Regions from separate parts of the Delftia sp. DS1230 genome, predicted to be linked through region 1. Evidence: predicted binding sites of a transcription regulator. Region 1 holds the regulator's gene; each other region holds the start of a gene.
What was found. The regulator FNR, encoded in region 1, switches genes on or off when oxygen is low (the NO sensors DNR and NnrR bind a similar motif). The targets are predictions, from matches to a motif close to TTGATNNNNATCAA.
Positions count from the first base shown of each region.

Region 1 (7,228 bases):
GCAACCACAGGTCGCCCTCCCAGAAGCCGCCTTGATGCCACTGTATGCGGGCCAGGTCGCCCAGCGTGTCGGATGGGTCTTCGGTGGCTTCGAACAGCGATTCCACCGTGCGGCCCTGCACGGGCATGCCGCCCAGCAAGCGTTCGCAGGCCGGGTTGGTGCGTGCCACGTCCATGTGGCCATCGGCGATGAAGATGCCGTCCAGGCTGGACTCGAAGACCCGCGCAGCCAGCTCCAGGCCCGCCTGGGTCTGGACCTCGGCCGTGATGTCGCGGAAGGAGAAAATGCGCCCCATGGGCAGGCCCCGGCGCAGCTGGGGCACGGCGCGGCGCTCCAGGATGCGGCCGTCGCGCAGGTCCAGTACGTCGGACGCTTCCATCAGGGGCTGGGCCGACAGCAGCTTCAACTGCTGCGCGTAGGACTCGGCATCGCGCACCTGGCCGGCCAGGTGATCGAGGATGGCCGCGTCGTTGCGGCGCACCAGCAACGCCTCGGGAATGCCCCAGAGCGTGGCGAATCGGTGGTTGAAGGCGCGGATGCGGCCATCGGGATCGCACACCAGGATGGCGTCGGCGGCCGACTCCAGCGTGGCGCGCAACTCGCCCAGCAGGCTTTCGAATTCGGCCTCGTGCAGCGCCTGCTCGCGCCGGTCCAGCATGCTGACCAGGAGCACCTCGCCGTCGAGCGCGCGCACGCGCATCTCCACGGGCGCCAGCTGGCCGTCGGCACGGCGCACCTCGGAAATGAACTGGGCGCCGGCCTGCCAGTTGAAAGGGTCGCTCCAGAACGCCTGCTGCTGCGGCGTGGCGGCCAGCACCTGCACGGGCAATCCCACGGCGGCATCGGTCTCATAGCCGGTGACGGATTCGCTGGCGGCGTTGGCGCGCAGCACCTTCAGGCTGCGGGCATCGATCAGCCACAGCGCCTCCTGCAGTGCATCGAGCAGGCGGGGCCAGGCGCGGTTGAGCGCTTGCTTGTTCAAGACGCCACCTTCGGCGGATCCAATTCCACCGCCCGTTCAAAGTAATAGCAGACACGCCGGCGCGGCGACAGATAGTCCAGCGCGTCGCGCGGCAACTGCGCAGGAGCCACGCCCCGGCGTATGCCCAGCGCGGGAAACAGCTCCAGCGCCAGCACGGGCGCCTGGGCGGCCGGCACGCTGGCGTCATGGACCATCACCGAAGGCTTGAGCGGCCGTGATGCATTGACGGACATGACCATGGCATGGCGCCCATCGGTCAGCTCCACCACCGAGCCCGGCGGGAACACGCCCATCATGCGGATGAAGCCATTGAGCACGGGCGCGGCGAACTTGTCGCGCAGCCGGCTGAACAGCATGGACAGCGCCTCGTGCGGCGTGTGCGGCGTCTGCGCATCGCCGGGATTGCACAGGCGGTCATAGGTGTTGACCAGGGCCAGGATCTGGCCCGTGAGCTCCATGTCCTCGGCCACCAGGCTCAGCGGGAATCCCGTGCCGTCGGCCCATTCATGGTGCTGTGCGATGGCGGTGGTGACCTGGGCCGACAGGCCCATGCGCATGGCGATGGCCACCGATTCACCCACATGGCGCTCGTAGCGGTCGCGCAGCGCGTCGGGCACGGAAGACTCCAGGGCCAGGCCGTGCATGCCCTCGGCGCCGGCCACCGGCTTGCCGGCATCGTGCAGCAGCGCCGCCAGACCCAGGTCGCGCAGCAGCGCAGCCTCCAGGCCCAGGGCCCGGCCCAGCAGCAGGCCGAGCACGGTCACGTTGACGGCATGCACGCTCTGGTTGCTGCCCACGCCATCGGACAGGAGGTGAATCGCCACGTCCTGCGGGCCGGCCAGTTCGGCCAGGCAGCCGTCGACCAGGGCTTCGGTGGGCATGCGCGCCTGCTCGGGCGCGCTGGCAAGGGTGGTTTCGATGGCCACATAGCCACGCTCCACCTTCTGAAAGCGCGCATTGCAGTCCTCCAGCCGGCCGCGCCAGTTGGGCACGGACAGCAGCAGCGGCGCTGCGGGTGCAGGTTCCTCGGCGGGTTCGGCTGCGGCGGCCGCCACAGCGGGCAGCGGCTGCGGCGGCGGAGTGCGCACCTCGGCCGGCCAGGCGTCGCTTTTGTGCGGAACGCAGCGCACCGCCTCCAGGCCCAGGGATTTCAGGGTCTGGATCTGTGCGCTGGAGGTGATCTTGAAGCTGCTGACCGGAAAGGGATGGTTCAGCCATCCAACATCGAGCTGGACAAACATGCCCGGACGGAGGTCTCGGATATCGATGAGGACGGAATGGTTCACGCGCGGCAACGGCCCCGAGGCTGAAGGAATCGGCAAATGTAAGCCGATGATTCGGGCATTATCTCCAGTTCTGAGGGCCTTGCAGGCAATCCGCGACCCTCAGGACCAAGTCTGTCCCCCGCTGTTGTTCATCGGCACCAGAGACTGGGCTTGTAGATCAGGTCCATCCACAGCGCCCACACGGCCACGCCCACCAGCATCAGGCCGGCCAGCCGCGTGCCCCATTCGGCACGCAGGCCGTTCAGGCGCTGGCGGCCCAGCCGCCACAGCCAGGGGCCGGCCACCAGCCACAGCCCGCTGCCCACGCCAAAGGCCGCCATGGCCGATGCGCCCTGCAAGGGGCCACCGCTGAGCGCGGCGACCAGCACGGCCGAATACAGCAGTCCGCAGGGCATGAGCGCCCAGGCATAGCCCGCCGCCAGCGTGCCGCCAGGGGCGGACACCCAGGGCTGCACGCGCCGCCAGGCGGCGCGGCCCGCAGACTCCAGCCAGGCGGGCTGGCGGGCCTGCACCATCATGGCCAGGCCCCAGGCCATCACGGCGACATGGGTCAGCGTCCAGAACGGCTGCAGCGCCGTGGTCTGGCTGGTGAGCCAGGACAGGCTTTCCATGGCCAGCGCCGAGGCAGCGCCCAGGCTGGCATAGCCGGCCAGCCGCCCGCCATGGAACAGCGCCGTGCGCAGCCACAGCCGGCTTTGCAGTCCATGGACGGCGACCACCTGCCCACCACCCTGTACCGTGCCCTGCCCCGCCCCGCCCGTGACCACGCCGCAGGGCGCGGCGCACATGGCAAGGCAATGGGGCCCGCCGACGAGCCCCATGATCAAAGCGGTCCAGAGCAGCGACAACAGCATGGGGCCTAGATGATCCTCGAAAACCGCGCCCGGTTCTTGTCGGCCTGCAGATATCGGTCAAACAGCATGGCCACGCCACGCACGAAGTACCAGCCCATGGGCGTGACCTGGAATCCCTCGTCGCTGATCTGCACCAGCCCCTTGGCCTGCAGGTCCTGAAGCGCCGCCAGCTCGGGGGCGAAGTACTCGCGAAAGCCCAGCAGCCAGGCCTGCTCCATGGGCTCGAACAGCACGGCGCCCTGGCACATGATGGCCATGATGACGGCGCGCCGCACCAGATCATCGCGCGACAGTGCCAGGCCGCGCACCACGGGCAGGTGGCCGGCGTCGATGGCGTCGTAGTACTCCTCCAGCGTCTTGGCGTTCTGGCTGTAGCTGGCCCCCACCTTGCCGATGGCCGACACGCCCAGCGCAATCAGGTCGCAGTCGGGCTGGGTGCTGTAGCCCTGGAAGTTGCGATGCAGCCGGCCCTGGCGCTTGGCCACGGCCAGCGCGTCCTCGGGCAAGGCGAAGTGGTCCATGCCCACGTAGACATAGCCGCCCTCCATGAAGGCCGCGATGGAGCGCGAGAGCATGGCCAGCTTGTCGGCGCCCTGGGGCAGGTCCTCGGCCGCGATGCGCCGCTGCGGCTTGAAGCGCTCGGGCAGGTGGGCATAGGCATAGAGCGCGATGCGGTCGGGCCGCAGCGCATTGACCTGGGCCAGCGTGCGCTCGAAGGACTCGGGCGTCTGCTTGGGCAGGCCGTAGATCAGGTCCACGTTGATGGAGGCAAAGCCCAGCTGCCGTGCGGCCGCCACCAGCGCGAACACCTGCTCGGCCGGCTGCACGCGGTGCACGGCGATCTGCACCTGTTCGTCGAAGTCCTGCACGCCGAAGCTTAGGCGGTTGAAGCCCAGCTCCTTGAGCACGGCCAGGCGTTCGACGCTGACGGTGCGCGGATCGACCTCGATGGAGTATTCGCCGCCCGGCTCCAGCTTGAAATGCTCGCGCAGCAGGGCCATCAGCGTGCGCAGCTCATCGTCCGAGAAGAAGGTGGGCGTGCCGCCGCCCAGGTGCAGCTGGCTGACGGCCTGGCCCTTGCCGCAATGGGCCGTGTGCAAGGCCATCTCGCGCGCCAGGTAGTCCAGGTAGACGGCAGCGCGATCGTGGTGGCGCGTCACGATCTTGTTGCAGGCGCAGTAATAGCACAGCGACTCGCAGAACGGCACATGCACATACAGCGACAAAGGCATGGCCCGCGCTGCGGTACTCGATTTGCGGTGCTCAAGTGCCAGGATATAGTCTTCAGCACCGAAAGCCTCCACGAAACGATCGGCCGTGGGGAACGAGGTGTATCGGGGCCCCGGTACGTCGAAGCGACGCAGCAGCTCTGGGGTGACAGCGGTCATGGGTTTTTTCCTCTAATGTCGTCCACTGTGCCGCAGCCCATTGGCCGCGTCCTTGACTCATATCAAGAGTTGTTCGCGGCAGTGCTGCGACAATTTGATCCAACTCATCGCCATCCACGAGGTCACCGCCGGCGCACTGCTGCGCCGCTGATGTTTACTCCATGAACCTTCAGACCATCAAAGCATCCTGTTCCAATTGCAACCTGCGCGAGCTGTGCATGCCCATGGGCCTGGATGCCGAGCAGATGCAGCGCATCGACGACATCGTGGCCACGCGCCGCAAGGTCAAGCGCGGCGGCCTGCTGTTTCGCAACGGTGAGTCCTTCACCTCGCTGTACGCCATCCGCACGGGCTTCTTCAAGACCTGCGTGGCCACCGAGGACGGGCGCGACCAGGTCACGGGCTTTCAGATGGCCGGCGAGATCATCGGCCTGGATGGCATCGTCAACGACCACCACACCTGCGATGCGGTCGCGCTGGAAGACGCCGAGGTCTGCGTCATGCCCTTCGACAAGCTGGAGGACCTGTCGCGCGAGGTCACGGCCCTGCAAAACCATGTGCACAAGGTCATGAGCCGCGAGATCGTGCGCGAGCATGGCGTGATGCTGCTGCTGGGCAGCATGCGCGCCGAGGAGCGGCTGGCCGCCTTCGTGCTCAACCTGGTGCAGCGCCTGCACGCCCGGGGCTTTTCCAAGTCGGAACTGGTGCTGCGCATGACGCGCGAGGAAATCGGCAGCTACCTGGGCCTGAAGCTGGAGACGGTGAGCCGCACCTTCTCGAAGTTTGCCGAGGAAAACATCATCGAGGTGCGCCAGCGCCATCTGCGCATCCTGGACACGGACGCGCTCAAGCGCATCGTCAACAGCCAGCAGTGCCAGTGAGGCCGCAAGGCCCCGCCCACCGGCAATGAACAGGGCCCGCGATCGCGGGCCTTGTTCATTGCCATTGCAGTGCACGCAGGTTCAATCGCGCCCCAGGCCCTGCATGGCCAGATTTGGGTCCGGCTCGGAGACCACGCCGTCGTTGAGATCGTGCGTGGAGCGTCCCAGCATGGTGGTCATGAGGCTGGACAGCATGGTCACGCCCCAGAAGGCGAAGAAGGCCAGCGTGTAGATTCCCTGCCGCGACCAGCCCAGGTCGCCGAGCCAGTGCAGCTCCAGCGGGTCCACGAAGGCGAATACCAGCATCTCCATCACGGCGGCGGCCAGAAAGGCCGGCCAGGCAATCCACATCCAGCGTTGGGCCAACATCAGCGATCTCCTTGAGCTGTCGAGGGGTGGCTTTCATTGTGCGCGCCGCCCTCGCACCGTGCCAAGCCCTGCGCACCCTGCACTGCCTGTAGGAAACCCTTGGCCCTCGCGCATGCTGGAGATGCCATCCACCATACAAAAAAGGCCGCGACTGCGGCCTTGTGCACGGCATTTTCCTGCGTTCAGCGGTCCGTGGGATGGTCCTGCGCGGGCGTGGCCGCGTGGTTGCGGCCGGTGACCGCGGGCGCCAGGCTCTTGGGCACTTCGCGCACGCCATCGGCACGCTCGTTGATGGTGATGCCATTGCGGTAATAGTCAGGATCGATCACGGGATCGGCGCCATTGATCGCAATGACGGCCGTGACCACGCCGGCCACCACGACGGCGGCCGGGCCGGCCACCACGAGCCAGACATGGGCGAACTTCCACCAGGGCTTGCCGGCGTCCGGATGCGAAGGGGCCGTGGCGGGCGCGGAGACTGCGGGACTGGAAGACATGGATAACCTCTTTCTTTCAAACAGCCGGCGCAGCCTGGGCGGCGCCGGCCAGACATATCACCGGGGCACCAGGAAGACGGCCTTTTCGGACGCGCGTCCCGCGCCTGAATGCACGGCATCGATATCGAAGAATACGGTGTGCGAGCCCGGCTCGGCGGAACCGTAGGGAATCTGCAGCCGCGCCGCAATGCCGCGCGTCTCGGCCGGGCCGACCTCGACCTCCTGCTCGGACGCCAGCTCCAGCCCGTCGAGGCCATGGGCGCTGATGCGGTAGCGCTGGGCCTGCTCGGTGGCATTCATGATCTGCAGGCGGTAGACATTTTCCAGCTTGCCGCCCGCGACGATGCGCGACAGCGACGCCCGGTCGCGTATCACGTCGACCTTGACCGACTGGCGCAGCGCCAGGCTCACGATCATGGCCATGCTCAGGCCGATCAGCACGGCCGAGTAGACCAGCACGCGCGGACGGAAGATGCGGCGCAGCACCTGGGCCCGCCGCCACAGGCCGGCCATGGCGTTCTGCGTGGTCAGCCGGATGAGGCCGCGCGGATACTCCATCTTGTCCATGATGGAATTGCAGGCGTCTATGCACAGACCGCAGCCTATGCATTCGTACTGCAGGCCGTTGCGGATGTCGATGCCCACGGGGCAGACCTGCACGCACATCTTGCAGTCGATACAGTCGCCCAGGCCCTGGGCCTTGTAGTCCACCTTCTTGGTGCGCGGCGCGCGCGGCTCGCCCCGGCCCGTGTCGTAGCTGACGATCATGGTGTCGCGGTCGAACATGGCGCTCTGAAAGCGCGCATAGGGGCACATGTACTTGCAGACCTGCTCGCGCATGTAGCCGGCGTTGCCATAGGTGGCGAAGCCGTAGAACAGCACCCAGAAGACCTGCCAGCTGCCCTGCAGCGCCAGCAGCTCGCCGCCCAGCTCGCGGATGGGCACGAAGTAGCCCACGAAGGTGAAGCCGG
Region 1 covers NZ_CP157763.1:4,152,606-4,159,833, forward strand. The annotation lists gene AAN986_RS18710 (EAL domain-containing protein) at 1-982, opposite strand, end outside; gene AAN986_RS18715 (HD-GYP domain-containing protein) at 979-2,223, opposite strand; gene AAN986_RS18720 (sulfite exporter TauE/SafE family protein) at 2,397-3,122, opposite strand; gene hemN (oxygen-independent coproporphyrinogen III oxidase) at 3,128-4,510, opposite strand; gene fnr (fumarate/nitrate reduction transcriptional regulator Fnr) at 4,672-5,391, shown strand; gene AAN986_RS18735 (hypothetical protein) at 5,473-5,760, opposite strand; gene AAN986_RS18740 (FixH family protein) at 5,943-6,257, opposite strand; gene ccoG (cytochrome c oxidase accessory protein CcoG) at 6,315-7,228, opposite strand, start outside.

Region 2 (7,228 bases), 1.1 Mb from region 1:
CACCAGCCCGGTGACGCCCACGCCAATCGAAATCGACCACACCCACGAAGCCGTGAGTTCCGGGCTCAGGCCGGCCACCTTGGCGGCCTGGAACACCAGGATGAAGGTGCCGCCGTAGTTGACGATGACCGAGATCAGCCCGGCCACAACGGGGTGGATGAGGTCGCTGAAGCGAAGGGGTGAGTGTGTGTCTGATGAAGGCATGGTCTTCTCGTTTTCCTTGGGGGTTGGATTCCTGGCTGTCTTGGGAAAGGGGTATTTGAGCGCCGAAGTGGACTGAATGATCCATACACTTCGCTCTCTTGTTGCAGACCACTTTGCAATGGGCGCGCAGCATTTACGTCAGTACAATGGCCTGCCAAAGAGGTGCAATGAGATGAAAGGCGGCAGACCGCATGAGCAAGACCTTCGAGCTTGAGACCCTGAAGATCCGCATGGGAGATGCCGACCTGCGCCAGCTGGACCTGCACCAGCGGGTGCAGCGCGCCATGCGTGCGCTCATCCTGGATGGCGCGCTGCTGCCGGGCCTGAAACTGCCGGCCACGCGCTCGCTGGCCGACTCGCTGGGCATTGCCCGCGACACGGTGGAGAACGCCTACACCCAGCTGCACCGCGACGGCTTCATCGTGCGGCGCCAGGGATCGGGCAGCTATGTCTCCGAGACCATCGGCACCGAGCTGCGGGGCCGGGCGGCGCGGCGCGGCCGCTTGCCCGAGCACGAGCGCAGCGCCCATGCGGCCGGTGCGGCTGGTGCTGCCGGTGCTGTCGGTGCCATAAGGGCCGGTGCCGGCCTGAGCCGGCGCGGCCAGGCCATCGTCGATGGCGGCGGCATCGCCGACCAGCAGACCATTCGGGCCTTTGCCACCGGCCTGCCCGAGACGCGCACTTTTCCCACCGATGTCTGGGAGCGGCTGCAGCGGCAGGCGCTCAAGGACTACCGGGCCAGCGTCCTGCTGCACGGCGACCCGCAGGGCGCCGAGCCGCTGCGCAAGGCCATTGCCACCTACCTCAACCTGGAGCGCGGCGCCAAGGTGGAGGCCGGGCAGATCGTGGTGCTCAGCAGCACGCGGCAGGCGCTGTTCCTGTGCGCGCAGCTGCTGGTGGATGCGGGCCGGCCCATCCTGCTGGAGAACCCGGGCTACTTCGGCGCCCGCAAGGCCTTCGAGTCGGCCGAGGCCAAGGTCCTGCCCATCGACGTGGACGCGCAAGGCATTCGCACCGACCTGCTGCACGCCGACCGCAGCGGCGCCACCTGCGTGTATGTCACGCCATCGCACCAGTACCCCACGGGCGTCACCATGCAGCTGGAGCGGCGGCTGGACCTGATCCGCTGGGCATTCGAGCGCGGGCGCTGGATCATCGAGGACGACTACGACAGCGAATTCCACTACGACGGCATGCCCACCGCCTGCGTGCAAGGCCTGGACAAGCACGCGCGCACCATCTACATCGGCACCTTCGGCAAGACCCTGTACCCGGGCCTGCGCATGGGCTACATGGCCTTGCCGCAGGAGCTGGTGCGCGCCTTTGTCCAGGCGCGCAGCATCATGGACGGGCACACGCCCCAGATCCAGCAGCTGACGCTGGCGCGCTTCATGGAGGACGGCCACTACAACTCCCACGTGCGGGCCATGCGCAAGCTGTATGCGGGGCGGCGCGAGGTCATCCTCGAATCCATAGGCAGGCACCTGGCCGGCATCGTCACCGCGCCACGGCCCCAGGGCGGCATGCAGGTGCCCTGCCTGCTGGAGCCCGGCTGGTCCGAGGAAGACACCATCCGCCGCGCCGCCGCGGCGGGCGTGCTGCTGCAGGGGCTCAGCCGCCTGTACGCGGGCGAGCAGCGGCAGCCGGGCTGGCTGCTGGGCTATGCCTCGCTCACGGCCTACGAGATCGAGGCCGCCGTGCTGCGCCTGGCCAACGCGCTGCGAAAACCCTGACAGGTTGGGAGAAGCCGGGCGCTGCATGCCTCAGTAGGGCAGGGGAAAGCGCCCGGTCAGGTCGGACACGCCTTCGTGGATGGACTTGAGCGTGCGCGCGTTCATGGTGCCGCTGCGTATGCCGCCCAGCGTGGCAAGAATCATGTCGCCGATCTCGCGGAACTCGTCGGCGCCCATGCCGCGCGTGGTGCAGGCCGCGCTGCCCACGCGGATGCCCGAGGTCACCAGTGGCCGCGCGCCATCGCCGGGCACGGCGTTCTTGTTGACCGTGATGCCGATCTGCTCCAGCGCCGTTTCGGCGGCCTTGCCCGTCAGCTCCCAGGGGCGCAGGTCGATCACGCCCAGATGGCAGTCCGTGCCTGCGGACACCACGGACAGCCCGCCCTGCGACAGCCGGTCGCACAGCACGCGGGCGTTGTCCACCACGGCCCGCGCATAGGTACGGAAGGCGGGCTTGAGCGCCTCGCCCAGCGCCACCGCCTTGGCCGCCACCACATGCATCAGCGGCCCGGACTGCAGGCCCGGAAACACGGCGGCGTCTATGCGTCTGGCGATCTCGGCGTCGGCCGAGAGGATCATGCCGCCGCGCGGCCCGCGCAGCGTCTTGTGCGTGGTGGTCGTGGTCACATGGGCGTGCTCCACGGGCGAGGGGAACACGCCTGCGGCCACCAGCCCCGCCACGTGCGCGATGTCGGCCATGAAGATGGCGCCCACCCGGTCGGCAATGCGCCGGAACTCGGCCCAGTCCATCTGCCGTGAATAGGCCGAGCCACCGGCAATGATGAGCCTGGGCCGCTCCTTCAGCGCAATGCGCCGCACCTGGTCCATGTCGATGAGTTGGGAGCGGGCGTCCACCTCGTAGCTGATGGACTGGAACCACTTGCCCGACACGCTCACGCTGGAGCCGTGCGTCAGGTGCCCGCCCGAGCGCAGGTCCAGCCCCATGATCTTGTCGCCGGGCTCCAGGAACGCCAGGTACACGCCCTGGTTGGCCTGGCTGCCCGAGTGCGGCTGCACGTTGGCGTGCGCGCAGCCGAACAGCGCCTTGGCACGCGCAATGGCCAGGTTCTCCACGGCATCGGCATTGGCGCAGCCGCCGTAGTAGCGCACGCCGGGATAGCCCTCTGCGTATTTGTTGGTCAGCACCGAGCCCTGCGCCTCCATCACCGCGCGGCTCACGAAGTTTTCAGAGGCAATCAATTCAATCGAGCGCGACTGGCGAATCCGCTCGGCCGCGATGGCATCCCAGGCCTCGCTGTCTGCCTGTTGAAGATCCAGGGAATTGATTCTGGGGAGCGATAAATCGTCCATGTCGCATTGGCTGTCTTGGAGGCGCTGAAGCACGGGAATCGGCAGCACCCGGGTTATGGAAGGATTTGGAAACCAGGGCGCATCGGTAATGGGCAGTCTACAAAGTGCAGCTGCCTTGATTCCGACCATGTTTCAGCGGGTGAGCAGACCAATTAAGGTGGCATGCCAATGTAAACGGTTGAAAAAGCGGTCTGGTTCATTGGCGAAAATAGGTCTGTTTGAATCCACGCTCTCTCCATAGAATTCGCCGCCAGACGTTGAAAGTCATGAGATCCAATACCGCCAGGAATCATCCGCAATCTGCAGTCGGGGAGATTGATTCAAGGTGGAATATGACAGAGTGAAGAAATCCATGACAACGTATCTGCCATCTGCAGCGTCAATTGCAGTGCCATTTGCGGCGCCATTGGTGATTGCGGCGGATGGAGAAAGCGGGGGGAGGGAATAGGCGATTTGACTCAGATCAATCAAGTTCAATCACACGGAGTTGAAAAATGAATCTCGATATCTCTCGGACAGATGACGCCGTGCGCGATGCGCTCAAAAAGCTGTCCCTGCTCTGGAAGTCAAGAGCGGCCGTGAATCAGGACCTGCCTGATTACTGCGGCTTGGCGTTCGACCCCGCCCGGCAGGACTTCACCGCCTCGCTGCTGCCGTTTCGCGATCACCAGGCATGGGTGGAGGCGCCACAGCACCTGCGCGACCAATGCCTGTCCTACGCCTGGGGCATCTACAACCTCAAGACCATCTACATCGAGTGCAACGTGGTCACGCCGGCCTGCGAGGACATCATCAAGACCCCGCCGCCCAGCGCCAACCGCGCGCTGCTGCAGGACGTCATGTCCCAGGCCCTGCTGGACGAGGCCCTGCACACCCGCATGTCCATCATGGCCTGCAACTACATCTACGAGATGCGCGGCCTGGCGCCGCTGGACTACGCGGACTTCAACCTCGTCGGCTGGCGCAACGGCGTGCTGGCGCAGTGCGGCGCGGAATGGGAACGCCGCCTGGCCCGCTTCGCCATTGCCTGCGCCAGCGAGACCCTGATCACCGACTACCTCAAGACCATGGCCGAGGACCGCAGCATCCAGCCCATCTGCCACGAGGTCACGCGCACCCACGCCGTGGACGAATGGAGCCACTCCAGCGTCTTCAGCTCGGTGGCCACCGACATCGTCCAGGGCCTGAGCAACCGCGAGCGCAGCTACCTGCGCTCCATCATCCTCAAGACCGTGCAGATGTTCGCCAACAACGAACTGGGCGCCTGGTCCACCGTCTTCACCATGGTCGGCATGCCGCATGCGCGCGACATCCTGCACGACGTGGGCGACAGCAACGAGATCGGCGTCTACACCGACTCGGTGCAAAGCCTGATCGACCGCATCGGCCTGGCAGGCCGCAACCTGGGCGGCAGCGTGGCGCTGGTGTCGTCGGTCCTCGAGGAGATGCAGGCATGAGCGCCGCCCTCCAGGCAGGCAGCATGCTCGCGCGCTGCGCCGCTGCACGGGCAGAGGCGGGCGGCGTCATGGTCTACACCCTGCGCGTGCAGGGCGCCTCGGAGCAATTCCTCGGCGGCCTGCGGCCCGGCCGGCATGTGGCCATCGAGCATGCAGACGCCAGTGGCACCATGCAGCAGCGGCTGTACTCCATCACCCGCTACGAGCCCTGCAGCGAGCACGACGGTGCCGGCCAGTTCGACATTGCCGTCAAAAGCTCGGGCCGGGGCAGCGTCTCCGACCACATGCATGCGGTGCTGCGCGCAGGCTCCACGCTGCCGCTCGGCCACGTGGCCGGTGACATCACGGCCGACCTGGTGCTGGGCCTGGACTCCCTGGTCATGCTGGCCGGCGGCATCGGCCTGACCCTGCCGCTGGCGCTGCTGCGCGAACTGGACCGGCTGCAACAGCAGGGCCAGCGCGTACCCCGCACCACGCTGCTGCTGTGCTTTGCGCGCGTGGCCGACATTCCGTTCCTGCAGGAGCTGCAGCAGCTGTGCGAAACGGCCCCCTGGTTCGACCTGCGTATCCACATCACGCGTGAAGACATTGCCGCCCACGGCCCCTTCGTGCCGGGCCGCCCCTCGCCGCAGTCCCTGCTGGCGCTGGGCCAGCCCCAGGCCGTGGTCATCTGCGGTGGCCACGCCTTTGCGCAAACCTTTCGCGAGCATGCGCGGGCCTGCTTTCCCGGTGCCATACAGCACATCGAGGCCTTCACGCCGGCTGCCGCATCCACGGCCCAGCCAGGCGAGACCGCGCAGGCATGCCAGCTGCAGATCGCGCACAGCGGGCAGATTGTCGAAGCCGCGTCCGGCAAAAGCCTGCTCGAAATCCTGGAGGGCGTGGGCATTGCCATCCGCAGCCAATGCCGGGCCGGCATCTGCGGCAGCTGCCGCATCCGCATCACGGGAGGCAGTTCACGGCTGGAGGCGGACTTTTGCCTCAGCGACAGGGAAAAGGAAGCCGGCTATGCCTTGGCCTGCTGCACCTTCCCCTCGGCAGGCCATATCCACGTCGATCTCAAGCCCGGCGCCTGACTGGCTCCGCACGTTCCAAGCCACCCTCCTGTATCCACCTGAGTTCCTCCCATGAAAAAAGCCATCGCGCTGCGCCACATCCACTTCGAAGACCTGGGCACCCTGCATGCCGAGTTCGCCAGCCGCGGCTACGAAGTGCAGTACGTCGATCCCAGCATCGGCGAGCTTGACACCCTGGACCTGGGCCGTGCCGACCTGCTTGTCGTGCTGGGCGGCCCCATAGGTGCCTATGACGAGGCGCTTTATCCCTTCGTCGCCCAGGAGCTGGCGGCCGTACGCCGCTGGCTGGACAGCGGCAAGCCGCTGCTGGGCATCTGCCTGGGCGCGCAGCTCATTGCGCGCGCGCTGGGCGCCAGGGTCTACCCGCTGGGCGTCAAGGAAATCGGCTTCTCGCCGCTCACGCTCACCGATGCCGGCCTGGCCTCGCCCCTGTCCAGGCTGGACGGCGTGCCCGTGCTCCATTGGCATGGCGACCAGTTCGACATTCCCGAAGGCGCCGTGCACCTGGCCGGTACCGCCATCGGCGCCAACCAGGCCTTCGCAGTCGGCTCGCAGGTGCTGGGCCTGCAATTCCATCTGGAGGCCGACGCGGCCCGGCTGGAGCGCTGGCTGGTCGGCCATGCCTGCGAGCTCGGCATGGCCCAGGTGGACCCGCGCACCCTGCGCGCCGATGCCCAGAAATACGGCGGCCTGCTGGCGCTGGCCGCGCGCGATGTGCTGGCCGCCTGGCTGGCCAACCTGGAGCGCAGCCGCTGAACCTGCGGCGCCGCCCATTCACCCATTTCCCCCCACGCCGGAGCCGCGCTGCGCGGCGCCGGAATCTCTGTTCCCGAAAAAAGGAGAGTTGAAGATGGTTGTCGTACTGTTCGAACTGCAGGCCTTGCCCGGCCAGAACCAGACCTATGTGGACCTGGTCAACAAGCTCACCCCCATGCTCAAGCCCATGGAGGGATTCATCTCCGTGGAGTGCTTCCAGAGCACGCTCAACCCCGAGAAAGTCATGTCCGTCACCACCTGGCGCGACGAGGAAGCCGTCGTCCAGTGGCGCAACGTGGAAGCCCACCTCAGCGCCCAGCGCGCCGGCCGCGACAAGATCTTCAAGGACTACCGCGTGCGCGTCACCCAGGTGCTGCGCGACTACGGCCTGAATGACCGCGCGCAGGCGCCCGCGGACAGCATCATGGGCAAGGCAGGCAGCTGCCCCGTCAGCCACGCCTGAGGGCTGGCGGTGCCGCAAAGGCCCGGCTGGTCCCCCATGCCGGAGCGCGATGCACGCCATCGAAAGATGCCGGCAGTGACTACGCTGCCGGCGCCAGGCCGGAAAAAAAGCCCGCTGAATGCTCAGAGGGCTTTTTTTCGGACGGCACAGATTCCTTCGCATCGGAACCCCACCGCACCGCACGGCATCCTGCGTGCCGCCGTGTGCAGCGCCTTCAGTTGCGAGCTG
Region 2 covers NZ_CP157763.1:3,101,939-3,109,166, reverse strand. The annotation lists gene AAN986_RS13905 (benzoate/H(+) symporter BenE family transporter) at 1-204, opposite strand, end outside; gene AAN986_RS13900 (PLP-dependent aminotransferase family protein) at 396-1,937, shown strand; gene AAN986_RS13895 (serine hydroxymethyltransferase) at 1,968-3,248, opposite strand; gene AAN986_RS13890 (diiron oxygenase) at 3,743-4,705, shown strand; gene AAN986_RS13885 (2Fe-2S iron-sulfur cluster-binding protein) at 4,702-5,781, shown strand; gene AAN986_RS13880 (glutamine amidotransferase) at 5,833-6,537, shown strand; gene AAN986_RS13875 (antibiotic biosynthesis monooxygenase) at 6,632-7,000, shown strand; gene AAN986_RS13870 (H-NS histone family protein) at 7,215-7,228, opposite strand, start outside.
Region 2: AAN986_RS13890 (diiron oxygenase) is a predicted target of FNR. The motif match lies at 3,702-3,715, and genes of this name have one in related genera.

Region 3 (7,228 bases), 2.6 Mb from region 1:
GCCAGGCGAACATCAGCACGGCGGCCAGCGCAAAGCGGTAGGCAATGGACAGCTCCACGGGCACGGTGCCCAGCTGCAGCTTCAGGGCGATCCAGGTCGAACCCCAGATCAGCACGACCAGGGCATAGAGGGTGGCAGTCATGGCCGGTGATGATGGCGCCGCAGGCTGGGCGGGCATGGCAGATTCCTGCGGTTTGATGGCCTGGCGCCATGCGTCGGTATGGCTGCGGGACCACAATCGCTGCCATGACGCCCACGCCGCTGCCCGAGCTGCCCTCCAGCCACCTGTGCCAGGTGCTGTCACGCTCCAAGGCCCGGCTGCAGCGGCGCGTGCGCCTGAGCGAGGGGGTGGAGCTGGCCGTCTGGGCCAATGTGGACGACGAGGTGCGCTACTGCCAGCCCGGTCACCACACGCTGTCGGTCTACTTGGCCGGCGGCGAGGGCTCGCAGCTCAAGGCGCGGCCCGAGGCCATGGGGGCGCCGGGGCGCATCTGCATCTTCACGCCAGAGGACGAATCGCACTGGCTGGTGCGATCGCCCGTGCAGTTCCTGCACCTGTATGTGTCCGACCTGGCCTGGGCGGGGCGCGTGGTCCGCATGCTGGATGCCGAGCCCCGCTCGCGCACCTTGCGTGCGCAGATCTACGGGGACGATCAGGCCTTCCACGCCGGTGCCCGTGCGCTGATGCAGCTGGACTGGCAGGACCCGCAGCAGCAACTGGCGGCCGATGCCATTGGCCAGCAGCTGGTGGACCGGCTGGTGCTGCAGTCCGCCACGCCGCGCCAGGTGCAGGCGCTGCAGCGGCCGCTGGGCGGGCTCTCTGCGGCCGTGCGGCGCAGGGTGCTTGCCCATATCGAGGCGCATCTGCATGACTCCAAGGCCGTGTCGCTGCCGGCACTGGCGAGACAGGCCTGCCTTTCGGAATTCCATTTCGCACGCATGTTCCGCCAGAGCATGGGCTGCACGGTGCACGAATGGGTGCTGCAGCAGCGCCTGGCCCGGGCACGGCGCGCCCTGTCTGCGCGCAACGTGCCGCCGCTGGCCGAGCTGGCGCTGGATTGCGGCTTTTCCAGCGCCAGCCACCTGGTGCGCAGCTTCCGGGCGCATTTGGGCGTTACGCCTACGCAGTTCTCGATCTTTCAGCGCAATGCTTGAGAAGGATGGCCGGCCTCGCCGGCCTTGATCTGGCGCAAGCGTCTGTCCTTGCGGGCCGGGCATGGCTTGAAATTTGCCCTGCCGGTATCAGATAAATCGCAATGACCCTGTTTCAGGAGCGAAAAGAAACACCATGCGAATCGACAAACTGACAACCAAGTTCCAGGAAGCCCTGGCCGACGCGCAAACGCTGGCCCTGGGCGGTGACCAATCCAACATCGAACCCCTGCACCTGCTCGTGGCACTGCTGCGCCAGGACGACGGTCCGCGCTCGCTCTTGCAGCGTGCCGGCGCCAACGTGGGGCAGCTGCAGGCCGCGGCCGAGAAGGCCCTGGCCGATCTGCCGCGCGTGCAGCATCAGGACCAGGTGCAGGTCGGCTCCGAGCTGGGCCGCCTGCTGCAGGTGACCGAGAAGGAAGCCCTCAAGCGGGGCGACCAGTTCATTGCCAGCGAGCTGTTCCTGCTGGCGCTGACCGATAGCAGCGGCGCCTCCACGCGTGCGGGCCAATTGCTCAAGGAAAGCGGCGTGACGCGCTCCACGCTGGAGTCCGCTATCAACGCCGTGCGCGGCGGCCAGACCATGGACAGCGCCGAAGGCGAAGGCCAGCGCGAGGCCCTCAAGAAATACACCCTGGACCTGACCGAGCGCGCGCGCATCGGCAAGCTGGATCCGGTGATCGGCCGCGACGACGAAATCCGCCGCTCCATCCAGGTGCTGCAGCGCCGCAGCAAGAACAACCCCGTGCTCATCGGCGAGCCCGGCGTGGGCAAGACCGCCATTGTCGAGGGCCTGGCCCAGCGCATCGTGGCCGGCGAGGTGCCCGAAAGCCTCAAGAACAAGCGCGTGCTGTCGCTGGACATGGCGGGCCTGCTGGCCGGCGCCAAGTACCGCGGCGACTTCGAGGAACGCCTGAAGTCCGTGCTCAAGGAAGTGGCCCAGGAAGAGGGGCGCATCATCCTCTTCATCGACGAGATCCACACCATGGTCGGTGCCGGCAAGGCCGACGGCGCCATGGACGCGGGCAACATGCTCAAGCCGGCCCTGGCGCGCGGCGAGCTGCACTGCATCGGCGCGACCACGCTCGATGAATACCGCAAGTACATCGAAAAGGATGCGGCGCTGGAGCGGCGCTTCCAGAAGGTGCTGGTCGAGGAGCCCTCGGTCGAGGACACCATCGCCATCCTGCGCGGCCTGCAGGTGCGCTACGAGGCCCACCACGGCGTGGACATCACCGACCCGGCCATTGTGGCCGCGGCCGAGCTGAGCCACCGCTACATCACCGACCGCTTCCTGCCCGACAAGGCCATCGACCTGATCGACGAGGCTGCGGCCAAGATCAAGATCGAGATCGACTCCAAGCCCGAGGTCATGGACAAGCTCGAGCGCCGCATGATCCAGCTCAAGATCGAGCGCGAGGCCATGAAGAAGGAAAAGGACGAGGCCTCGCAAAAGCGCCTGCAACTGATCGAGGAAGAACTCGGCAGCTTGGAGCGCGAGTACGCCGACCTCGAAGACGTCTGGAAGAGCGAAAAGGCCAGCGCCCAGGGCTCCGAGCAGATCCGCAAGGAGATCGACCAGATCCGCATCCAGATCGACGAGCTCAAGCGCAAGGGCGACTTCAACAAGGTGGCCGAGCTGCAGTACGGCAAGCTGCCCTCGCTGGAAAAGCAGCTCAACGAAGCCCAGGCCAGCGAGCAGGGGCAGGGCGGTGCGCCCGCCCACAGATTGCTGCGCACCCATGTGGGCGCCGAGGAGATTGCCGAGGTGGTCAGCCGTGCCACGGGCATTCCCGTGGCCAAGATGATGCAGGGCGAGAAGGACAAGCTGCTGCGCATGGAAGACCGACTGCATGACCGCGTCGTCGGCCAGGACGAGGCCATCTCGGCCGTGGCCAACGCCATACGCCGTTCGCGCTCGGGCCTGTCCGATCCCAACCGGCCCACCGGTTCCTTCCTGTTCCTGGGCCCCACGGGCGTGGGCAAGACGGAACTGTGCAAGGCGCTGGCCGGCTTCCTGTTCGACAGCGAAGACCATCTGGTGCGCATCGACATGAGCGAGTTCATGGAAAAGCATTCCGTGGCCCGCCTGATCGGCGCGCCGCCCGGCTACGTGGGCTACGAGGAAGGCGGCTACCTGACCGAGGCCGTTCGCCGCAAGCCCTACAGCGTGCTGCTGCTCGACGAGGTGGAGAAGGCCCATCCCGACGTCTTCAACGTGCTGCTGCAGGTACTGGACGACGGCCGGCTGACCGACGGCCAGGGCCGCACCGTGGACTTCAAGAATACGGTCATCGTGATGACGAGCAACATAGGCTCTTTGCTGATCCAGGCCATGGTCGGCGAGGATTACGATGATGTGAAAGACGCGGTCTGGGGGGAACTCAAGAACCATTTCCGACCCGAATTCCTCAACCGCATCGACGAGACCGTGGTGTTCCACGCGCTCGACGCGAAGAATATCGAGTCGATCGCAAGGATTCAGCTCAAGCTGCTGGAGCGGCGTTTGGAGAAAATGGACCTTGCGCTGCAGGTGTCCGACCAGGCACTGGCCGAACTGGCCAAGGTGGGCTTCGATCCCGTTTTCGGGGCCCGGCCGCTCAAGCGCGCGATACAGCAGCGGATCGAGAATCCGTTGTCGAAACTGCTGCTCGAAGGGCGCTTCCCGCCCAAGAGCACGATTGCGGTGCATGTGGACCCGGTACAGGAACCGGGCGTATTCCGGTTCGATGCGGCAGACTCCGCCTGACGCACCGGGCCAGCCAAGAAAGGCTTTGCTTTGAACGATTTCGTCGCCACCCTGACCCGCTGGGCCGTTCGCATCCTGCTGATGCTTGTGGGCCTGGTCTTCTTTGTCAGCCTGCTCACCGCAGCGGCGCTGCTGGCCCTGGTCTGGGCCGTGCGGGCGCTGTGGGCCAGGCTCACCGGCCAGCCGGTCATGCCCTGGGCCATGCGCATGAGCCCGCGGGCTGGCTGGCAGACCGTCTACCGCTCCGGCTCCGAGTGGATGGCCCAGCGCCCGCAGCGCGCCTACGGCGCGGCTGAAGGCGGTGGCCGTCGCGCAGGTGCAGGCGCAGGCGTGCTGCCGGGAGCGGGCGAGGTGACCGATGTTCAGCCCCGTGAAGTGCGCGAGCCCTGAAGCGTCTTGCTGCAGCCTTTACGCGGCCTGCGCATCTTCGCGCCCAGGCCGCACATATCGGCCCGTATAGTCTGTAACCCTCGGGAGCCCGTGCAAGGCTCCCTTTTTTTTCTCCGAGCCGTTCTGGCTGCTTGCCGTCGTATCCAGCCAACCCGCAGGCGGCCTGTGCAGCACGAGAGCGTCTGCCGCGTCTTCTTACCATTGAGCCCTATGACCCAGATGGATCTTCATCGCGTCTTCGAACTTCAGTACCAGGCCAGCCGGGCGCAGGTGGACGTGCCGCTGCTGGTGCGCCGCGAGAGGCTGCTGCGCATGCAAAAGCTGCTGGACGAGCACGGCCCCGTGCTGGCTGCCGCAGTGCAGGCCGACTTCGGCATGCGCTCGCCACGGTTGACCGAGATGGTGGAGCTGTTCGTGCTGCGGAACCTGCTCAAGCACACGCTGCGCCATCTGGCGCGCTGGTCGGGGCGCCAGCGGGTGCGCACGCCGCTGATGCTCATGCCGGGCCGTGGGTGGATAGAGCGCCAGCCGCTGGGCGTGGTGGGGGTGATCTCTCCGTGGAACTATCCGGTGCAGCTGGCGCTGGGGCCTGCCATCACGGCCCTGGCCGCGGGCAACCGCGTCATGCTCAAGCCCAGCGAACTCACGCCGCACACGTCGGCGCAACTGGCCGCGCTGGTGGGGCAGTTCTTTGCGCCCGAGGAGTTCGCCGTGATCGAAGGCGATGTGAGCGTGGCCACGCAGTTTTCGGGCCTGCACTTCGACCATTTGCTGTTCACCGGATCGACGGCCGTGGGCCGGCGCGTGGCCCAGGCGGCCGCAGCGCACCTGACGCCGACCACGCTGGAGCTGGGCGGCAAGTCGCCCTGCATCGTCTCCACCGACTGCGACCTGAAGGAGGCGGCGCTCAAGATCGCACATGGCAAGCTCGTCAACGCAGGCCAGACCTGCATTGCCCCCGACTACGTGCTGCTGCCGCGTGGACAGGAGGCCGAATTCGCCGAGGCCTTTCGCGCCGCCGCGCAGCGGCTGTTCCCGCGCTTTGCCGGCAACCCGGACTATGCCGCCATCCTCACCAAGCGCCACCTGGCCCGCCTGCGGCAGATGCTGCGCCAGGCCCAGGGCATGGGCGCCCATGTCGAATGGATGGAGGACGGCGGCGCCAGCCAGGAGGGGGCGGACATGGCCTGGGGTGATGCCGTGGAGCGCCAGATGGCACCGGCCCTGGTCTTCAATGCCACCAGCCAGATGCAGCTCATGCAGGAGGAGATCTTCGGCCCCATCCTGCCCGTGATCAGCTACGACAGGCTGGACGACGTGGTCTCGGCCATCAATGCCGGGCCCAGGCCGCTGGCGCTGTACTGGTTCGGCCGCGACGAGAAGGTGCGTGATGCGGTGCTGTCACGCACCATCAGCGGCGGGGTGACGGTCAATGACACCCTGCTGCACTTCGCGCACGAGAACCTGCCCTTCGGTGGCGTGGGCGACAGCGGTTGGGGTGCCTATCATTCGGAGCAGGGCTTTGCGCGGCTGAGCCATCAGAAGGCGGTGTTCGTGCAGTCGCGCTGGTCAGGGGCCGCCATGCTGTATCCGCCCTATGGTGCGAAGTTCGATCGCATCATGGAACTGATGCGCCGCTGGCTGTGAGCAAGGGCTCGATCGGGCGTGCTGCCGGGCATGCCTGCATCGTGAGGAATTGTCAACTGATTCCTTGGCGAGCCTTGTGTTGCATGCACTAGCTGCTCTTTTTTGAAGAGCACATAGCACATCCGATAGCCGAGGGCAAGAAAACGAGCACAGCCGTACTTGCGTGCATGGCTAAGGGGCTCGATGCACGCAAAAAGCGCGATTCCGGTGAAAATCACGCCCTTCTATTTTCACCTGTTTTCGTTTCGGTTTTTCCATGTCTAGTATCCAGGTTCGTCCAGCCACTCTCCGCGATGCAAAAGCGATTGCCCAGATCCATACTGCTTCCGCCATGGAGGCTTACCGAGGTCTGGTTCCCGATGACCAGCTCAAGAGCATGTCGTCGGTAGAAAAACGCCAGGCCTATTGGCGCGAAGCCATTGAATTTTGCGAGCCCCAGGTTCAGGTCGCCATCGATGGCGACAAGATCGTCGGCTTCGTCGGCTTCGACCGCTCGCGCGATGAGAAGTCGCGCCAGACCACCGGTGAAATCTGGGCCATCTATGCTGCACCTACCCACTGGAATCAGGGTGTGGGCGTGGCCCTGTGGGACGCCGCACGCGACGGCCTGCTTGAAGAAGGCTGCACCAATGTCACGTCGTGGGTGCCGCTGCGCAATGAACGCGCGCTGCGCTTTCACGAGCTCGCCGGCTTCAAGCGCGAAATGTCCACCGCGAAGACGGCCCAGGTGGGTGGTCTCAAGATCGAGGAAGTGCGGCTCAAGCGCGCACTGAACTGATCGGGTCTCCGACCCGCTTTCCCCCTAAATCACTCACGGAGCAGCAGGCCTTGTCCTCTTCCCAGAACTGGTCCCTGCTGCAATGGCAGGAGAACGAGGCCACGCAGGCAGCGCTGTGGCGCGCGGACAGCACCATGACCGCACCGCGCCGCATCGTCATCGCCGACGACAGCCTGTCTGCCGACAGCGCCTACCGCCTGGCCTGCGAAGGCCAGGCGATGCTGTGGCGCGGCGATTTCCAGAATGCCAGGCAATTGCTGTCGGCGCTGGGCCGCCGCCTGGACAAGCCTGCACGTGAGACGTCCGCCAAGGCTCGCCATCGGCGGGCCGGCAAGCAAGACGCCAAGCCTGTCTTTCCCCATGCCTTCCACCTGCACCGCCAGGCGCTGGCGCAGCGGGCACGCATTCTGTCCAGCGTGATGATCGAGCTCGATGCCAGCTGGCATTGCGCCCTGCGCCGCGCACCGGACTGGAGCGAGGCCTGCCGCGAGGCCTGGGGCGACATTCCCGCC
Region 3 covers NZ_CP157763.1:1,591,112-1,598,339, forward strand. The annotation lists gene AAN986_RS07170 (EamA family transporter) at 1-142, opposite strand, end outside; gene AAN986_RS07175 (AraC family transcriptional regulator) at 247-1,155, shown strand; gene clpB (ATP-dependent chaperone ClpB) at 1,289-3,901, shown strand; gene AAN986_RS07185 (hypothetical protein) at 3,932-4,291, shown strand; gene AAN986_RS07190 (aldehyde dehydrogenase family protein) at 4,502-5,938, shown strand; gene AAN986_RS07195 (GNAT family N-acetyltransferase) at 6,195-6,716, shown strand; gene AAN986_RS07200 (class I SAM-dependent methyltransferase) at 6,767-7,228, shown strand, end outside.
Region 3: clpB (ATP-dependent chaperone ClpB) is a predicted target of FNR. The motif match lies at 1,180-1,193, and genes of this name have one in related genera.

Region 4 (7,228 bases), 1.5 Mb from region 1:
GCGTTCGGCGAGTGGGTCTCGGGCAACGAGGGAATGTGGGCCGTGCAGGGGTGAAGCTCAGTCCACCCGACCCGCATCCGCCCGCGGCGCCGGCGGATTCCTGAACTTCTCCCGCAGCTCGGCGCAGTGGTCCTTGGCGGGCAGGGCATCCGTCTTCTGCAGCCAATCCACATCCGAGGCCTGCGCCACCGATGTCTCCCCCGCCTGCGCCACGGCCACCTTGGCGCCTGCGGCCTCGGGCAGCCAGGTGGGAATGCCCACGCCGCGCAGCACGTGGCCGCGCCCGGCCACCAACAGCACGGTCTTGCCGGGCTTGACTGCGGCCCTGGCCACCTCGGCCATGCTGGCGTCGCGGGCCAGCTGGATGCGGGCCATGGGCGGCAGCTGTGTGTCGGGCAGCAGGCCGCAGTGGCCTTCGCGGATGGCGTCGAGCTGGCGCTGCCAGGCTTCGGGCGGCAGGTGGGTGTCCAGATTCTGGTTGCGCATGGCCTGCTTCATGTCGGCGCGGGGCAGGTTGCCGCCCAGCACGGGCACGCCTGCGCGCACGGCGGCCATGACCACGCCGCGGTAGCGCGGCCAGGGCCAGGCGGCGTCCTGCCATTGCAAGGCCTGCTGCACAGCGTCCTCGGAGGCATCGCGCGCCAGGCTGGCCGTGGAGCCCGTGCGCGGCGCCATCTCGATCACCAGCGCGGCCAGGCGCTCCTGCGTGGCCAGCTGCTGCACCGTGGCCTGTTGCCAGGCCTGGTGGGCCGCCGCATCGTGCTGCTCGCCCAGCAGCACCAGAGGTGCGTCGGACCAGCGCTGCAGCTGCTGCGTCCAGTCCCGCGCCGGTGTGGAGGAGCTGGCGCAGCCGGCAAGGGCTGCCGCCAGCCATGCGGCCGCAGCCAGGCCGGCAAGGCGCGGGGTGCGGATGAAGGGGCGGGGGATGGAGCGGACTTGCATGGCCCCATGCTAAACACTGGCCTTGCCCGGGGCCCCCATAGGCCCTGTGGGCATTGGGGGCAGTTGGAAAGGATCCTAGGAATCGGGGCGGGGGCACGGCGCAAACGGGTGGCGCTTGATTCAGGTCAAGACGCGCAAATGTGCCGTGGCTACAGTGCGACCATGCATGGCAAGCCCTCGCTTTCGACCAAGCTGCTGCTCATGGGCGCGGCCTGCCTGCTGGCGGCCGTGGCATCGATCGGCTTCACGCTGTGGGTGGCCTGGCAGCTGGAGGGCGGCGCGGCCGCCGTGAACGAGGCCGGGCGGCTGCGCATGAGCATGGTGCGCATGGCCATGGCGCGCCAGAACGAGGCGCCTGCGCAGTGGCAGGCGCGCGCGCAGCAGTTCGACGCCAGCCTGGACCTGCTGCGCAGCGGCGACATGTCGCGCCCGCTGTTCGTGCCCTGGAGCGATGCGGTCAGCGCGCGCTACGAGCGCATACGCGGCGACTGGAGTGCGCTGCGCACGCAGTGGCAGGCCGAGGACCATGTCGATGCGCAGGCCATCATGGGCAGCGCCGATGCCTTCGTGCGCGAGGTGGACGGCTTCGTCGAGGCCATCGAGGACCGGCTCTCGCGCTGGACGGCCATCCTGCACCTGTTTCAGATGTGTCTGATGGCGCTGGCCATCATCGCGGCCGTGAGTTTCATGGCCACCAGCTACTGGCTGGTGCTGCATCCCGTGGGCCAGCTGCGCTCGGCGCTGGAGCGCATGCGCCGCGGACACCTGGACACGCGCATGAGCGTGGAGGTGGACGACGAGTTCGGCCAGCTGGCGGCCGGCTTCAACCTGATGGCCCAGTCGCTGCAGAGCTCTCACGCCGAGCTGGAGGACAAGGTGCGCGAGAAGACTGCCAGCCTCAACGTGCAGCACCAGCAGCTGCAGGCGCTGTACGCGGTCAGCGTGCAGGCGTCGGAGGCCGCCAGCCTGCAGTCCCTGGCCGAAGGCTTTGTGCGCCAGGTCCGCCTGGCGGCCCAGGCCGATGCGGCCACGGTGCGCTGGTCCGACGAGGCCAACGAGCGCTACGTGCTGCTGGCCGGCGACGGCCTGCCCCAGTCCATGTCGGTGCAGGAGCACTGCCTGCACACGGGCGCCTGCCTGTGCGGCCAGCCGCGCGAGCAGGCGCGGCTGCGCGTGATCCCCATCACGCCGGCCAGCGACCTGCAGCTGCCGCACTGCCGCGAGGCCGGCTTCGAGACCGTGGTCAGCATCCCCGTGCAACTGCAGCAGCGCCTGCTGGGCGAGGTCAACCTGTTCTTTCGCTCCACCGTGGTGCTCACGGACGACATGCGCGACCTGCTGTCCGCCATGGCGCGCCACCTGGCCAGCGCCATGGAAAGCCTGCGCGCCACGGCGCTGGAGCGCGAAGCCGCCGTGGCCGAGGAGCGCGGCCTGATCGCACGCGAGCTGCATGACTCCATTGCCCAGTCGCTGGCCTTTCTCAAGATACAGACCCAGCTGCTGCGCGACGCCGTGGCCAAGGGCCGCGACGAGGCGCGCGACCGCAGCCTGGGCGAGCTGGAAGTGGGCGTGCGCGAATGCTATGCCGACGTGCGCGAGCTGCTGGTGCATTTCCGCACGCGCACCAGCGCCGAGGACATCGAGGCCGCGCTGCGCGCCACGCTGTCCAAGTTCGAGCACCAGACGGGCATTGCCACCTCGCTGAGCATGTCGGGCCAGGGCCTGCCGCTGGCGCCCGACGTGCAGATCCAGGTGCTGCACATGGTGCAGGAGGCGCTGTCCAACGTGCGCAAGCACGCGGGTGCCAGGCATGTGGAGCTGCGCGTGGGGCGCCACCCCTGGCGCTTCGAAGTCTGCGACGACGGCTGCGGCTTCGTCCCCGCCGACGTTGCGCCGGACTCGCTGCATGTGGGCCTGGGCATCATGCGCGAGCGCGCCCTGCTGGCCCAGGCGCTGGTCCATGTCCACTCCCGCCCCGGCGAGGGCACGCGCGTGCTGATCGAGCTGCCGCCGTCGGCCTCGGCCGGCGCGCCAGCGCAGGCCCTCCCCTCGAACGCGTGACACGCTCCCGCAAGAAAAAGACCGCCCCATGTCCTTCTCCAGCCCCATCTCCGTCTTCGTCATCGACGACCACACGCTGTTCCGGCGCGGCCTGATCGCCCTCATCGCCCAGGACGCAGGCCTGCGCGTGGTCGGCGAGGCCGGCGACGCGGGCGAGGCCCTGCGCCTGGTGCCCGCGCTGGCGCCCCAGGTCATCCTGCTGGACAACCACCTGCCCGGCGTGCTGGGTGTCGATGCCATCGCGGGCCTGCGGGCCGCATCGCCCGGCAGCCGCGTCGTCATGCTCACCGTGAGCGAGGACGGCCAGGACCTGGCGGCCGCGCTGCGCAACGGCGCCCAGGGCTATCTGCTCAAGACCATCGACGGCGACCTGCTGTCCGAGGCCCTGCGCCGCGCCGCGCGCGGCGAGCCCGTGGTCAGCCCCGAGATGATGGGCAAGCTGGTGGCGGCCTTCCAGTCCCAGGGCGCGCCCGAGCCCCAGGCGCCCGAGCCGGACGAGGCCCCGGCCTCGCCGCTGTCCCCGCGCGAGGAAGAGGTGCTGGTCCAGATCGCCCGGGGCGCCAGCAACAAGGAAATCGCCCGCACGCTGGACATTGCCGAGACCACGGTCAAGATCCACGTCCAGCACATCCTGCGCAAGCTGGGCCTGAGCTCGCGCGTGCAGGCGGCGGTGTATGCGTCGGAGCGGCAGCGGGATTAGCGGCCTACGCTGTGGCCGAAGCCCAACCATCCCCAGCACACCGCAGCGCCCACACCCACGCCAGCGCGGCCGCCACGGTCAGCCCGGTGAGCATGGCCGCCGCGCCCATGGCGTCCAGCGCCACGCCGGCGGCCAGCGGCACCAGCATGCGGCTGGCGGCGAAGAGGCTGGCCTGCAGGCCGTAGTCGAAGGCCTGCCAGCGCGGGCGGGCGAATTGCATCATCAGTCCGAAGACGCAGGCCGAGGAGGCGCCCATGGCTGCTGCCACGCAGGCCACGGCCGCGACCAGGCCCGGGGGCGGGGCGCCGGCTGCGATGACGGCGGCCAGCAGGGCCAGCGCGGCCACGTTGCAGCCCGCATACAGGGGCAGGGCGCGCCGGGTGCCCAGGCGGCGCGTGAGCAGGGGCGAGGCCGCGCCCGCCAGCGCGGCCACCACGCCGCCGCCCATGCCGGCCAGCAGGGCGGCCTGGGCGGGCGCGAAGCCGTGGTCCAGCATCAGCGGCTTCAGGTAGAACCAGGCCGCGCCGATGAAGGGGAAGTAGCTGACCAGCACCAGGGTCCAGCGCCAGGCGCCGGGCTGGGCGCCATAGCCGCGGACCATGGCGGCCAGTCCAGCTTTGGGCGCAGGCAGCAGCACAGGCGAGGGCGCATCCCCGGGCTCATGGCGCACCACCCAGGCCAGCAGCAGGGCGCCCAGGGCCAGCGCGCCGGCCAGGCAGAGGAAGGGCGCGCGCCAGCCCCATTTCGCCTGCATGAGCAGCATCATCCCGCCGCCCACGATGGCGCCCAGCGACAGCGCCGATGCGCGCACGCCCCCGGCGCGCATGCGCTCGGACGCGGGCAGCAGGCGGATGGCCAGGGCGCTGACGGGAATGTCGGCCCAGGTGGCGGCCAGCGCGGCCGCGAAGGCCAGGCCGAACAGCCACAGGCGCTCGGCCAGCAACTGCTGCCAGCCCAGGGCCAGCAGCACGGCCGCATAAGCCAGGCACAGGGCCAGCGCCCAGGCGCGGTAGCGCGGCTGGCCGTTCGCGCTGCGCGCTTCCACGGGCGCGGCCAGCGCGAACTTGATGAGCGCGGGCAGCCCCGCCAGCTGGAACAGGCCGATGGCCGTGCCCGACCAGCCATGCTGGCGCATGACCAGGGGCAGGCCCAGCCAGAGGTAGACGCTGGGGGCGGTGAGCGCCAGGTGCAGCCAGCCGAACAGGGCCTGGAGCAGCCAGACAGGGCGGGGAGCTGCGGCCTTCATGGCGCGGCCTTGCGGGCAATGAGCACGGCCAGCGGCGCCATCGGAAACTCGCGCGACTCGATGCGTTCGAGGCGCTCGAAGCCCGCCTGCGCCAGCAGCGCCTGCAGCTCGCCGCGCCGGGTCACGCTGCGGCCCAGCAGGCGCATGGGCAGGTAGTAGGGCAGGGTGCGCAGGGCTGCTTCGGGCGTCTCATCCACCTCGGCATGGGCGCAGACGAAGACGCCGCCGGGCGCCAGCGCGTCGAACACCTTGGCGACCACGGCTGCCGCATCGGGCACGAAGTGCAGCACGGACGAGCACCAGACCAGGTCGTAGCCGCTGCCTATGCTGTCCGTGGCCAGGTTGCCGCCCAGGGCGGTGAAGCGGTCGGACAGGCGGGACTGGCGGGCGTTGTCCGCCGCCACGGCCACGGCCTCGGGCCAGTCGAAGACGCTGGCCTGCAGCGCGGGCTGCTGGCGCAGCAGGGCCAGCGCGATCCAGCCGGGGCCGCCGCCCAGGTCCAGCATGCGGCGCGCGGCGCCTGCCTCGGGAACCTGCTGCAGCAGGTTCAGCGCGGCAGGCACGCTGACGGCGCGCTGCTCCTGGCCGATCTGGGCGCGCGCGGCGGCGGCCCAGCCTTCTGCATTGCCCGTGGCCAAGGGGGCGCTGCAGGCCGAGCCGTCCCCGGCAGGGCCGTGCTCGACCAGGCCGCGCAGCAGCGTGGCGGAGTGGCGCAGCGAGCGCAGGCGGAACAGCCAGGCCGCGCCGCAGGACTCGGGCGATGCGCTGTGCAGGTAGCGCAGCGCATCGGTGGCCAGCAGGTAGCTCACGGGCTCGTGCTGGCCGCGCCGCAGGAGGCCCATGCTCCACAGCAATTCCAGCCAATGGGAGGTATTGGCCTCGTTCCAGCCCTGGGCCAGGGCCAGCTCGGCCGGCGTCTGGGGCGTGGCCAGCCGGTCCAGCGCCCCCGATTCGAGGGCCAGCACCAGGGCCTCGGCCTGGATCGGGGCGGCGGCCAGGTCCCACAGCGGCTGCAGGGCGTGAGAGGGGGCGTGGGTAGGGGATTCACAGCGGGGTGTATTCATCGGAAGGTCCTTTTCACGAAAGGGAGTCACATGCGCCAGGTCAGCCGCACGCCGAACTCGCGCGGCGGGCTGTAGACCACGACCTGGCCATTCAGGTAGCCCACGGCGTCGTAGCGGCGGTTGGCGGCATTGCGCAGGTAGGCGGCGATTTCCCAGGACCCCTGGGCATAGCCGGCCGACAGGTTGAGCAGCCCGTAGCCGGGGCGGCGGTAGGCGTTGGCGGCGTCCAGGTAGACCTTGCCCGTGCCCTGCACGGCGGCCTGCGCCCACCAGCGGCCGGGCGCGTCGTAGCGCAGCGCCACATGGGCCGTCATGTCGGGCGCAAACGGGTTGCGGTGGCCGTCGTAGACGGCGCCGCCGTCGCGGAAGCTGCCGAAGCGCGTGCGGTTCAGGCCCAGGGCGGCCTGCAGCTGCCAGCCGCCGCCGAACACATAGTCCAGCTCGAAGTCCGCACCCGTGGAGCGCGCCCGCGCCGCATTGGTGATGTAGACCACGCCCGGCAGGCCCATCTGCTGCACCTGCATGTCGCGCACCTGCTGGGTGTAGACCGAGGCCGCATAGCGCAGGCGCTGCCCCAGCAGCCGGCCCTTGGTGCCGATCTCCCAGGCGCGCACGGTCTCTGGCTCGTAGGCCGCATAGCCCATGGCCGGAGAGAACACGTTGAAGCCGCCCGCGCGGTAGCCCTCGCTGAGGCTGGTGTAGACCTGGCCCTGGGGCGACCACTGGTATTGCAGCGAGAGCTTGGGGCTCAAGCGCGACCAGTCGTCGCTGCGCGCCGCCGCGCCCACGGGGGCCAGTTCCACGCGGTTGCGCTCCACGCGCGCGCCGGCCGCCAGCGTCCAGCGCTCGGACAGCGGGACGGTCCAGTGCGTGAACAGCGCCGCCGTGCTGCCCTTGAGCCCGGCCGTGGGCCGCATCAGCGCGGCGGGCAGCTTTTGCTCGTAGCGCAGGTCATGGTCGTCGCGGTCCAGGTACAGGCCGGCCAGCCAGCGCGCGTTCCACAGGCCTGCGGCCTCGCCTTCCAGGCGCAGTTCCTGCGAGGTCGTGGCCAGGCGGTAGTCGCGCCGTACATGGAGCAGGTCGGCGCGCTGGAAGTCCGTGTCCTGCAGCACGCGGTCGTCGAAGACATTGCGCGCGGTGATGGAGCGCAGCCGCAGGCCCGAGGCAAAGCGGTGCGAGACATCGAGCGACAGCGTCTGCCCGCGCGAGCGGTTC
Region 4 covers NZ_CP157763.1:5,692,864-5,700,091, reverse strand. The annotation lists gene AAN986_RS25630 (EAL domain-containing protein) at 1-54, shown strand, start outside; gene AAN986_RS25625 (ChaN family lipoprotein) at 58-942, opposite strand; gene AAN986_RS25620 (type IV pili methyl-accepting chemotaxis transducer N-terminal domain-containing protein) at 1,105-3,003, shown strand; gene AAN986_RS25615 (response regulator) at 3,032-3,703, shown strand; gene AAN986_RS25610 (MFS transporter) at 3,708-4,949, opposite strand; gene AAN986_RS25605 (methyltransferase) at 4,946-6,013, opposite strand; gene AAN986_RS25600 (TonB-dependent receptor) at 6,040-7,228, opposite strand, start outside.
Region 4: AAN986_RS25620 (type IV pili methyl-accepting chemotaxis transducer N-terminal domain-containing protein) is a predicted target of FNR. The motif match lies at 1,058-1,071, and genes of this name have one in related genera.